2 linked regions of the Quadrisphaera setariae genome follow. The protein of the gene in region 1 interacts with the protein of each later gene in a pairwise test. Links are inferred from orthologs where the notes say so. Each region holds a gene or a part of one and is shown on either strand. Other genes may lie near its edges.

What was found. The genes of interacting proteins can lie anywhere in the genome.
Region 2: the proteins of FMM08_RS06605 (region 1) and ligA interact in binary tests that used the Escherichia coli proteins (3 or more experiments, as listed by UniProt). The link is inferred for Quadrisphaera setariae from one-to-one orthologs.

Annotation. Positions count from the first base shown.
Region 1 is NZ_VKAC01000003.1:277,707-283,079, reverse strand. What follows is about bases 592-4,136. They hold FMM08_RS06605 (leucine--tRNA ligase), read right to left. Parts: upstream 3,741-4,136; coding sequence 792-3,740; downstream 592-791. Other genes in these bases: FMM08_RS06600 (UbiA family prenyltransferase), read right to left, coding at 3,887-4,136; FMM08_RS06610 (ComEA family DNA-binding protein), read right to left, coding at 592-668. Outside these bases: more of FMM08_RS06610, read right to left, coding at 1-591; more of FMM08_RS06600, read right to left, coding at 4,137-4,774; FMM08_RS06595 (GGDEF domain-containing protein), read right to left, coding at 4,812-5,373.
Region 2 is NZ_VKAC01000009.1:166,844-171,657, reverse strand. Bases 1,233-4,218 are described here. They hold ligA (NAD-dependent DNA ligase LigA), read right to left. Parts: upstream 3,832-4,218; coding sequence 1,633-3,831; downstream 1,233-1,632. Other genes in these bases: FMM08_RS15795 (CPBP family glutamic-type intramembrane protease), read right to left, coding at 3,925-4,218; FMM08_RS15805 (pentapeptide repeat-containing protein), read right to left, coding at 1,233-1,640. Also shown: FMM08_RS15810 (hypothetical protein), read right to left, coding at 1-759; more of FMM08_RS15805, read right to left, coding at 771-1,232; more of FMM08_RS15795, read right to left, coding at 4,219-4,797. UniProt on the Escherichia coli protein: DNA ligase that catalyzes the formation of phosphodiester linkages between 5'-phosphoryl and 3'-hydroxyl groups in double-stranded DNA using NAD as a coenzyme and as the energy source for the reaction.

The DNA.
Region 1 (5,373 bases):
GCGGCGGAGATGCCTGAGACCGAGGTGGGCCGCGTCCCAGCAGGAGCCGGCTGGGCGCTGGGCAGCTGCTCTCCCGGCGCCGGCACCACGAGCTGCTCGCCGTCCACGAGCACCCGGGCCAGGTTCACCCGCCGCAGGTCGGCCCCCGGACGCGCCCCGCCGGCGGCGCGGACCGCGTCGTCGACGCGCGAGCCGGCCGGCAGGCGGACCAGCCCGGGCCTCTCCACCTGGCCGACCACGTCGACCACGACCTCCCCCGTCCCCCCTCCCGCCCCGGGAGCCGAGGCGCCGGGCTGCGTGCCCGGTGGACCCGCGGGGTGCGCGGAGGACGACGACGACAGCGGCGCAGGCGTGCGCACCGGCACGGCCACGCCCGGCGTCGGCGTGGGCACCGACGCCCCGCCCGAGGCAGCGGCGGACAGCACCAGCAGCACCACGACCGCGGCGACGACGACCAGGGCTCCGACCGCCGCCGAGGTCGGCAGCGACCACCGCGCCTCCCCCAGCCGCTCCGCCAGCGAGGGCCGCCAGGCCTGCTCCGCCTCGCGGGCGTCCCGGCGGGACCCCGCCCGCAGCGCCGCCCGGTCCCTGACCGCGGGGACGGCGGGGACGCCGTCGTCGGCGTCGTCGTCCTCCTGCCAGCCCGAGCCGGGCGCCCCGTCCAGCACCCCACCAGGCTGGCCCGCGGCGCCGCTCCCCGGACCGCAGCGACGAGCGCCTGTGGACGGAGCCCCGTGGGAGGGGCCCGCCGCCCGCCCTGTGGGCGGACGACGGGCCCCGTCAGCGACAGGTCAGGCGGGGACCACGTTGACGAGCTTCGGAGCGCGCACGATCACCGTGCGCACCCCGCGCCCGTCCAGCGCCCGCTGCAGCGCCGGGGACGCCAGCGCCTGCTCGCGCAGCGCGTCCTCGGTGATGTCGGCCGGCACCTCGAGGCGGTCGCGGACCTTGCCCTGCACCTGCACCACGCACGTCACCGTCTGCTGCACCAGCAGCGCCGGGTCGGCCTGGGGGAAGCCCTCGAAGGTCAGCGAACCCTCGTGGCCCAGCCGCGACCACAGCTCCTCGGCGATGTGCGGCGCCAGCGGCGCCACCATGAGCACCACCGCCTCCGCGGCCTCACGCGGCACCGAGCTCAGCTTGGTGAGCTCGTTGTTCAGCTCGATCAGCTTGGAGACCGCGGTGTTGAACCGCAGCCCCTCGTAGTCGGCGGCCACGCCCGCGGCGGTGCGGTGCACCAGAGCGCGCGTGGCGGGGTCCGCGGGGGTGTCCACGACGACCAGCTCACCGGTCGCCTCGTCGACGACGTTGCGCCACAGCCGCTGCAGGAAGCGCTGCGAGCCGACCACCGCGCGGGTCTCCCACGGCCGGGAGTCGTCCAGGGGCCCCATCGACATCTCGTACACGCGGAACGTGTCGGCGCCGTAGGCCTCGTACATGTCGTCGGGCGTGACGACGTTCTTGAGGGACTTGCCCATCTTCCCGTACTCGCGGGTGACGGGCTCCCCGTTCCAGGTGAACTCGCGCGCCCCTGTGGCGGAGGTGGTCTCCTCCACCTCGGCGGCCGGGACGTAGGTGCCGCGGACGTCGGTGAAGGCGTCGGCCTGGATGTAGCCCTGGTTGAACAGGCGGCGGAACGGCTCCTCGGAAGAGACGTGGCCCAGGTCGAACAGCACCTTGTGCCAGAAGCGGGCGTACAGCAGGTGCAGCACGGCGTGCTCGACGCCGCCGACGTACAGGTCGACACCTCCAGTGTCAGCAGAGGCCTCGGTCCTGCTGCCACCGGCGGCGCGGACCGCCCGGTCAGCGCGCGGGCCCATCCAGTACGCCTCGACCTCGGGGTCGACCAGCTTCTCGGAGTTCTCCGGGTCCAGGTACCGCAGCTCGTACCAGCACGAGCCCGCCCAGTTGGGCATGGTGTTGGTCTCGCGGCGGTACTGCTTGGGCCCGTCGCCCAGGTCGAGGGTGACGTTCACCCACTCCGGCACGCGCGACAGCGGCGGGGAGGGCTCGCTGGTGACGTCGTCGGGCTCGAAGGTGCGCGGGGAGTAGTCGGGCACGTCCGGCAGCAGCACCGGCAGCTGGTCGGCCGGGACGGCGACGGGCAGGCCGTGCTCGTCGTAGACCACCGGGAAGGGCTCGCCCCAGTAGCGCTGGCGGCTGAACAGCCAGTCGCGCAGGCGGTACGTGGTGACGGGGCGGCCCGCGCCGGTGCGCTGCAGGTGCGCGGTGATGCGCTCCTTGGCCTCGGCGACCTCCAGGCCGTCCAGGTCGACGTCGTCGTTGGAGGAGTTGATCGCCGGACCGGCGCCCGTGTAGGCGCCGCCCTCGAAGCCCTCCGGCGGCTGGACCGTGCGGACGACGGGCAGCTCGAAGCGCTCGGCGAAGGCGAAGTCGCGCTCGTCCTGGCCCGGCACGGCCATGATCGCTCCGGTGCCGTAGCCGGCCAGCACGTAGTCGGCCGTGAAGACGGGCACGGCGGTGCCGGTGACGGGGTTGACCGCGTGCAGTCCGGTGAAGACGCCGGTCTTGGTGCGGCCCTCGTCGGTGCGCTCGGCCTCGGTGCGGGCGGCGGCCTGCGTCCGGTAGGCGGCCACGGCCTCGGCGGGGGTGGCGGCACCGCCGGTCCAGGACGCCGGGGTACCGTCCGGCCAGGCGGCGGGCAGGTCGTCCAGCGAGCTGTGCTCAGGGGCGACCACCATGAAGGTGACCCCGAACAGGGTGTCCGGACGGGTGGTGAAGACCTCCAGCTGGCCGCCCTCGACGCCGTCACCGGCCAGGGAGAAGCGGACCTGGGCGCCTGTGGAGCGCCCGATCCAGTGCCGCTGCATGGACTTGACGGCCTCGGGCCAGTCGAGGCGGTCCAGGTCGTCCACGAGGCGGTCGGCGTAGGCGGTGATCCGCATCATCCACTGGCGCAGCGGGCGCTTCACCACGGGGAAGTTGCCGCGCTCGCTGCGGCCGTCGGCGGTGACCTCCTCGTTGGCCAGCACCGTGCCCAGGCCCGGGCACCAGTTCACCGGGGCCTCGGAGATGTACGCCAGGCGGTGGTCGTCCACCAGGCGGCGGCGGGCGACCTCGTCGAGGTCGGCCCAGGTCGAGCCGTCCTCGGGCTGGCGGCGGCCGGACTCGTACGCCTCGCGCAGCTCAGCGATGGGACGGGCCGCGCCGCGGCCGCCGTCGGGGCGGACGTGCTCCGGGTCGTACCAGCTCTCGAAGACCTCCCGGAAGATCCACTGGGTCCAGCGGTAGTAGTCGGGGTCGATGGTGGAGATCGAGCGGCGAGCGTCGTGCGCGAGGCCCAGCCGGCGCAGCTGGCGGCGCATGTTCGCGATGTTCGCCTCGGTGGTCACCCGCGGGTGCTGGCCGGTCTGCACGGCGTACTGCTCAGCGGGCAGCCCGAACGCGTCGTAGCCCAGCGTGTGCAGCACGTTGCGACCGCTCATGCGCTGGTAGCGGGCCCAGACGTCGGTGGCGATGTAGCCCAGCGGGTGCCCGACGTGCAGCCCCGCGCCCGAGGGGTACGGGAACATGTCCATGACGAACAGCGGCTCGCGGCCGGCCACGGCCTCGGCGTCGCCCCACGGTCCGCTGGGGTTGGGCGCCTCGAAGGTGCCCTCGTCGGCCCAGCGCTGCTGCCACGCGAGCTCCAGCTGCGCCGCGAGCGCGGCGGTGTACCGCTGGGGAGGCGCGTCGCCGGCGGCGCCCGTCGCGGGGGCGGGCTGGTCCGTGGTGCTCATGCGGTGGGGGCTCCTTCTCCGGGGTTCGCTTGCCCGGCATCACTGCTCCGGCGATCGCTCGCGTCGGAAGTCTCGCTCTCACGACCAGGGTAGTAGCGCCGGCCAGACGGTTTCCGGCTCCTGCGGACAGCGGTCCGCGGGCGCCCTCAGCGCAGCAGGGCGCCTCGACCACCGGCGGTGTCGGCCAGCACACCCGCCACGCTGAGCGCGGCAGCCCCCATGACGGCGCGGAAGCCGGTGCGGCCGTCGGCCGCGGCACCGACGGCTCCGGCGGCACCTGCGGCCACCAGGAGGGCGGTGGCCGCTGCGCCGAGCTCGCGTCGCCGGCCGGTGAGCAGGACGACGTCGGCAGCGGCCACCCCGAGGGCCGCCCCGACGCGGCTGGCCCGGGGCCCGAGGCGCTGCGGGAGCCCGCGCACGCCCGTGGCGGCGTCGGCGTCGGCGTCCGGGACGGTGTTGGCCAGGTGGGCGGCCAGCCCGAGCAGCCCCGCGGCGGTGCACAGGAGCCGTGGCGCGGGCCGGCCGGCGGCGCCGGTGGCCACGGCGGGGAGGGACCCGAAGAAGAGCAGGTACGGCAGCGGGCTGGCGGCGGTGCCCTTGAGGCCGAGGTCGTAGCCGAGCGCACCGGCCAAGCCCACCAGGTGCAGGCGCCCGGCCCCTGGGCGACCAGGGCCCGAGCCGCCTGCCAGGGCCAGCGAGGCGGGCACGGCGGCCGCGGCGGCGAGCACGGCTCCCACCGCCACACCACCGCGCGACAGCCGTCCAGCCGCCACGGGCTTCTCCGTGCGGCCCGCGGCGGCGTCGAGCGGGGCGTCGAGGGCGTCGTTCGTCCAGCCGATCGCCAGGTGCCCCAGCCCGATGGCGACCGCCACCCGCCGCGCGGTGCGCACGCGCTGCCCCGGTGCCGCCGCGGCAGCGGCCAGGGCGGCGGCGAAGGAGGTGACCGCCACGGTCGGCGCGGGATGGCAGGCGCGGGCCAGGTCGACGACGACGGCGGCCGCACGGACCGGCCCCTGCTGCGCGCCGCGTCCCACCCGGTGAGGCTAGGCGGCGCCGCTGCGGACGCGCGCGTCAGCCGATGGAGCCGGGCTGGTCCTCGGAACGGCGCGAGGGCCGCGAGCGCACGGGCTCGACGGCGCTGGGGGCGCGCAGCGCGCGGCGCAGGGCGAGGTCCTGCTCGGCGCGGCCGACCAGCTCGGCCAGGCCCCCGGAGTCCCACGGCTCGAGGAGGCCGGAGCCCACCGTCAGCGAGCACGCCCAGCGGACCAGCGGGGCGTCGGGGCTGCCGAGCAGGCGCACGCGCAGGCGGCGCTCGAGCTCCGCGGGGGTCGTTCCGGTGCCCGGGCCGAGCACCACGAAGAGGTCGTCCGCCCAGCGACCGACCACGTCGGCGCCGCGGGTGCTGGAGCGCAGCGCGTCCGCGACCCCGCCGACCACCTCCGCGACGGCCTCGGGGCCGCCCAGCTCCCGCACGGGCTCGAGGTCTCCGAGCTGGACCAGCGAGGCGTGCATCGCCCCGCTGGAGCGGCGCGCGGCGCCCAGCACGTGGCGGGCCAGCAGGTCGAGGCCGTTGGCGTTGTAGCAGCCGGTGGACTCGTCCACCACGGACACGGCGTCGGCCAGCTGCAGCGCT
Region 2 (4,814 bases), on another replicon or contig:
GCTGCGACGGGTGCGGGTGGTGCGCGGCGGGGTGTCGGCGGCCTCCCCCTCAGGGGTGTCGACGACGACGCCGGGCTCGCCCGTGCCCGTGCCGGCGGCCGCAGCGCTGGTGCGGCGGGTGCGGGTGCCCGTGGCTCGCGGCGCGCGGGGCGTCGTGGTGCGGGTGCCCGTGGCGCGGGTGCGGCGCGTCGGTGCGGGCGCCTCGGACGCTGCCGCCGGCTCGGCCGGGGTCTCAGCCGAGGCCTCGACCGGAGCCTCAGCGTCCGCGGTCGGCTCCGCGGGCGCCTCGACGGCTGCGGGCTCGGAGGCAGGCGCCTCGACGGGCTCGAGGGCCTGGGCGTCGGCGGCGGTCGCAGCGTCGGCGGAGCCCTGGCGACGGGCGGCCTTGCGGGCCAGCTGCTCGTGCTCGCGGCGGGCCTCGTCGGCGGCGACGTCAGCGGCGTGGGCGGCCTTGTCGGCCTTCTTCGCCTTGGTGCTGAGGTCGGCGAGCGACTTCTTCGCCTTCTCCAGCCCCTTCTCGGCCGCGGCGAGGGCGGCGCGAGCGTCCTTGCGGGCTGCCTTCGCGGCCTGGACGGCGGCGGACGCCTCGTCGCGCCGGCTGGCGGCGACGTCGCGGCGGTCGGCCGTGTCCGCCTTCGCCGCCGTGGTGCGCTCCAGCTCGGCCTGGGCGGCGCGGAGGCGCCCAGCCAGGCTCGCAGTGGCGCTCTTCTTCGACGTCGTGCTCGACGCCTTCTTCGACTGCTTCGACTTCTTGGCCATGGTCCGCCTTTCTACCCCTTGTGACCTGCAGCGTCACCTCGGGGCACCCGGTGGGCCCAGTGCGCGGTGAGGTGGCCGCCCAGGCGCGTCGTGGCGTCGCCCCGGGCGGCGTCGAGCTGGGTCCGGGTGAGGAACAGGGCCCCGGTGAGGTCCGCGCCGCGGACGTCGGCGCCGCGCAGGTCCGCTCCGAGCAGGTCAGCGCGCCGCAGGTCCGCACCGCGCAGGTCGGCGCCCAGCAGGAGGGCTCCCCGCAGGTCGGCGCCGCGCAGCCGCGCACCGCGCCATCGCAGACCCGACAGGTCCGCGCCGCGGTGCCTGGCGGTGCGGCCGGGCACCTCGGCGCGCAGCGCGCGACTGGCGTGCTCCAGAACAGGCCCGGCAGCGCGGCGCTGCTCGCCGACGTCCACCGCGGACAGCTCGCTGCGACCGGCCCCGGCCAGGCCCTCCACGCGGACCCGCAGGTCCGCCACCTGGTCGCGCAGCACACCGGGCCGCAGGAGCGACTCCGCCTCCTCGAGGTGCCACAGCACCTCGTGGAGGCCGCGCAGCGCCGCCAGCACGCCCGGCAGGTCCGGGGCCTCGGACAGCAGCTCAGCCGGTGCCGGCGGTCCTCCGGGTCGCTGCCCGAACACCACCTGCACGGCGCGCTGGCCGGCGCCGAAGCAGTCGAAGGCCACGCACCCGGGGAACCCGCTGGGCACGAGCCGGTCGTGGATGCCGCACCGCGCGTCGGCGCGCAGGTTCGGGCACGGCGTCCCGGCGGGCTTGTCGACGGCGAAGTCGGCCGAAGCGCTGAAGGCGGGCAGCACGCAGCACAGCGCCGCGCAGCGCGTGCAGTCGGCCCGGAGGTGCTCGCGCGAGCGGACGACCCGCTCAGGCACCGGCGTCCGCGGCTTCCCCGGTGGAGGCCTCGTCGTCCTCCTCGGCGGGCTCCTCCGCCGGAGGCGGCGGCCCGTCGGCGAGGAGGGCCTCGAACCCCTCCTCGTCGAGCACCGGCACGCCCAGCTGCTCGGCCTTGTCGGCCTTGCTCCCGGGGCTGTCGCCCACCACCACGAACGACGTCTTCTTCGAGACCGCCGACGACGCCTTGCCCCCGCGGGACAGGACCGCCTCCTTGGCCTCGTCGCGGCTGAACCTCGACAGCGACCCGGTGACGACGATCGTCAGGCCCTCGAGCGTCTTCTCGACGCCGGCGACCGGGGCGTCCTCCATCGACACCCCGGCGGCGGCCCAGGCGTCGACGACGGCCGCGTGCCAGTCCACGGCGAACCACTCCACCACCGCCTCGGCGATGGTGGGGCCGACGCCGTCGGCTGCGGCGAGCTCGTCCTGGGAGGCGGCGCGCAGGGCCTCCATCGACCCGAACCGCTGCGCGAGGGCCCGCGCGGCCGTCGGCCCGACGTGACGGATCGACAGGCCCACGAGCACGCGCCACAGCGGCCGGTCCTTCGCGGCGTCGAGGTTGGCGAGCAGCCGGGTTCCGTTGGCGTTGAGCACGCGCACGTCCCCCTCGCCCTTCTTGGGCGCGCGGGTGAACAGCGGCAGGGCCAGGAGGTCCTCGGCGGTGAGGGCGAACAGGCCTGACTCGTCGGGGAGCACCTGGTGGCCGTCGTCGTCCTTCTCCGTGAGCGCCGTGGCCGCCTCGTACCCCAGGGCCTCGATGTCGAAGGCGCCGCGCCCGGCCAGGTGGAAGACCCGCTCGCGCAGCTGCGCGGGGCAGGTGCGGGCGTTGGGGCAGCGCAGGTCGGCGTCGCCCTCCTTCTCGAAGCGCAGCTCGGTGCCGCACTCGGGGCAGTGGGTGGGCATCTCGAAGGCGCGCTCGGAGCCGTCCCGCAGGTCGACGACGGGGCCGACCACCTCGGGGATGACGTCGCCGGCCTTGCGCACCACCACGGTGTCGCCGATGAGCACGCCCTTGCGCACCACCTCGCTGCCGTTGTGGAGCGTGGCCAGCTGCACCGTGGAGCCGGAGACCTTGACAGGCTCCATGTGCGCGAAGGGGGTGACCCGGCCGGTGCGGCCGACGTTGACGCGGATGTCGAGGAGCCTGGTGGTGACCTCCTCGGGCGGGTACTTCCACGCGATCGCCCACCGCGGCGCGCGCGAGGTGGCGCCCAGGCGTCGCTGCTGGGAGACCTCGTCGACCTTGACCACCACGCCGTCGATCTCGTGCGCGATCGCGGCGGCGTCGTGGCGGTGCTCGCCGTAGTGGTCGATGTAGGCCTGGACCTCCTCCAGCGACTCCACCACCCGGAAGGCCGGGGAGGTGGGCAGTCCCCAGGAGCGCAGCAGCTCGTAGGTCTGCGACTGGCTGGCCGGCTCCAGGCCGCCGCGCACGCCCAGGCCGTGGACGATCATCGACAGCGGCCGGGAGGCGGTGACGCGGGGGTCCTTCTGGCGCAGCGACCCGGCGGCGGCGTTGCGCGGGTTGGCGAAGGGCGCCTTGCCGGCCTCGACGAGCGAGGCGTTGAGCGCCTCGAAGTCGGCCACGGGGAAGAACACCTCGCCGCGCACCTCGAACTGCTCCGGGAAGCTCGAGGGGTCGCCGGTGAGCTGCTGCGGCACCGCGTCGATGGTGCGGATGTTGTGCGTGACGTCCTCGCCCGTGCGCCCGTCACCGCGGGTGGCGGCCAGCACGAGCCGGCCCCGCTCGTAGCGGAGGTTCACGGCGAGGCCGTCGATCTTCAGCTCGCACAGCCAGCGCACGGGCGGGGCGTCCTCGCGGCCGTCGGACAGGTCCCGCTGGACGCGCGCCACCCAGGTGGCGAGCTCCTCGCCGCTGAAGACGTTGTCGAGGCTGAGCATGCGCTCGAGGTGGTCGACCGCGGTGAACTCGGTGCTGAAGGTCCCGCCGACCACCTGCGTGGGCGACTCGGGCACCCGGAGGTCGGGGTGGGCCTCCTCGAGGGCTTCCAGCCGGCGCAGCAGCGCGTCGAACTCACCGTCGGCCATGGTCGGGGCGTCGCGGACGTAGTAGGCGAAGCGGGCGTCGCGCACCCGCTCGGCCAGCTCGTCCCACTCGCGGCGCGCCTCCGGCGGGGCGCTGGGCAGGTCCTGCACGGCCCCCTGCACCGACTCCGGCGTCGTCTGGTCCGCCGTCTCCTGCTGGGTCACCCGCCCAGTCTGCCGAGGCCCACCGACAGCGCGAGCCGCACCCACCGGCTGCTACCGACGGCCACCCCGGCGGCGCAGCAGCACCGCCCCGAGCACCGCAGCGGTCACGGCGAGGTGGGCCACGACGAGCAGCTCGGCGCCCTCACCCGTCTGCACCGGCAGCCCGGTGGTGGCCGGGTCGCCGAGCAGCAGCCCGCTGACCGCGCCGAAGGCCAGGTGGAAGCCGACGCAGGCCCACACCGACCCCACCACCGACCGCACCAGCAGCAGCACCGTGCCGAGCGCCGCCAGCAGGACGGCGTGGGAGACCGGGTCCTGACCGGCGGGGGCGAAGGTCGCGGGCGGCACGGCCACGTCCATCCACTCCCCCAGCTGCGCGGTGGCCCAGACCGAGCACGCCGGAGCCGCCACGGCCGCCCCCGTCGTCACCAGGCCCGCCAGCCACCCGGGCAGGTGCCCGCGCAGGCCGCCGAAGACCCCGCCCCGCAGCGCCAGCTCCTGGGGCACCGCCTCCATCGCCGCGGCCAGCAGCAGCGCCACCACGAGCCACTGCACCAGCCGCCACGGGTCCACGCCGGTCACCGCGAAGCCCGCGGCACCGCCGGCCAGGTGGTCGGCGAGGAGCACCAGCCCCGCCGCGCCCAGCCCGACAGCCGCCCCGGCCAGCGCCAGCACCGGCCGCCGCAGAGCCAGCACGGACTGCCAGCGGGAGCGGCCGTGGGCGAGGAGCACCAGCGGCGCGGTCACCGAGAGGACGACGGCGGCCGGCACCGCGCGGGCGGCGTCGCCGGAGGCCCCGGCGTCGCGGGCGGCGGCGAGGGCGACCCCTGACAGCCCGAGGGCGAGGACGAGGGAGACCCAGGAGGCGGCGGCGCGGGCGAGGTCGCCCGTCAGCCGGTCTCCCGAGGAGCGAGCGGGTGGCACGGCTCCACCCTGCCGGG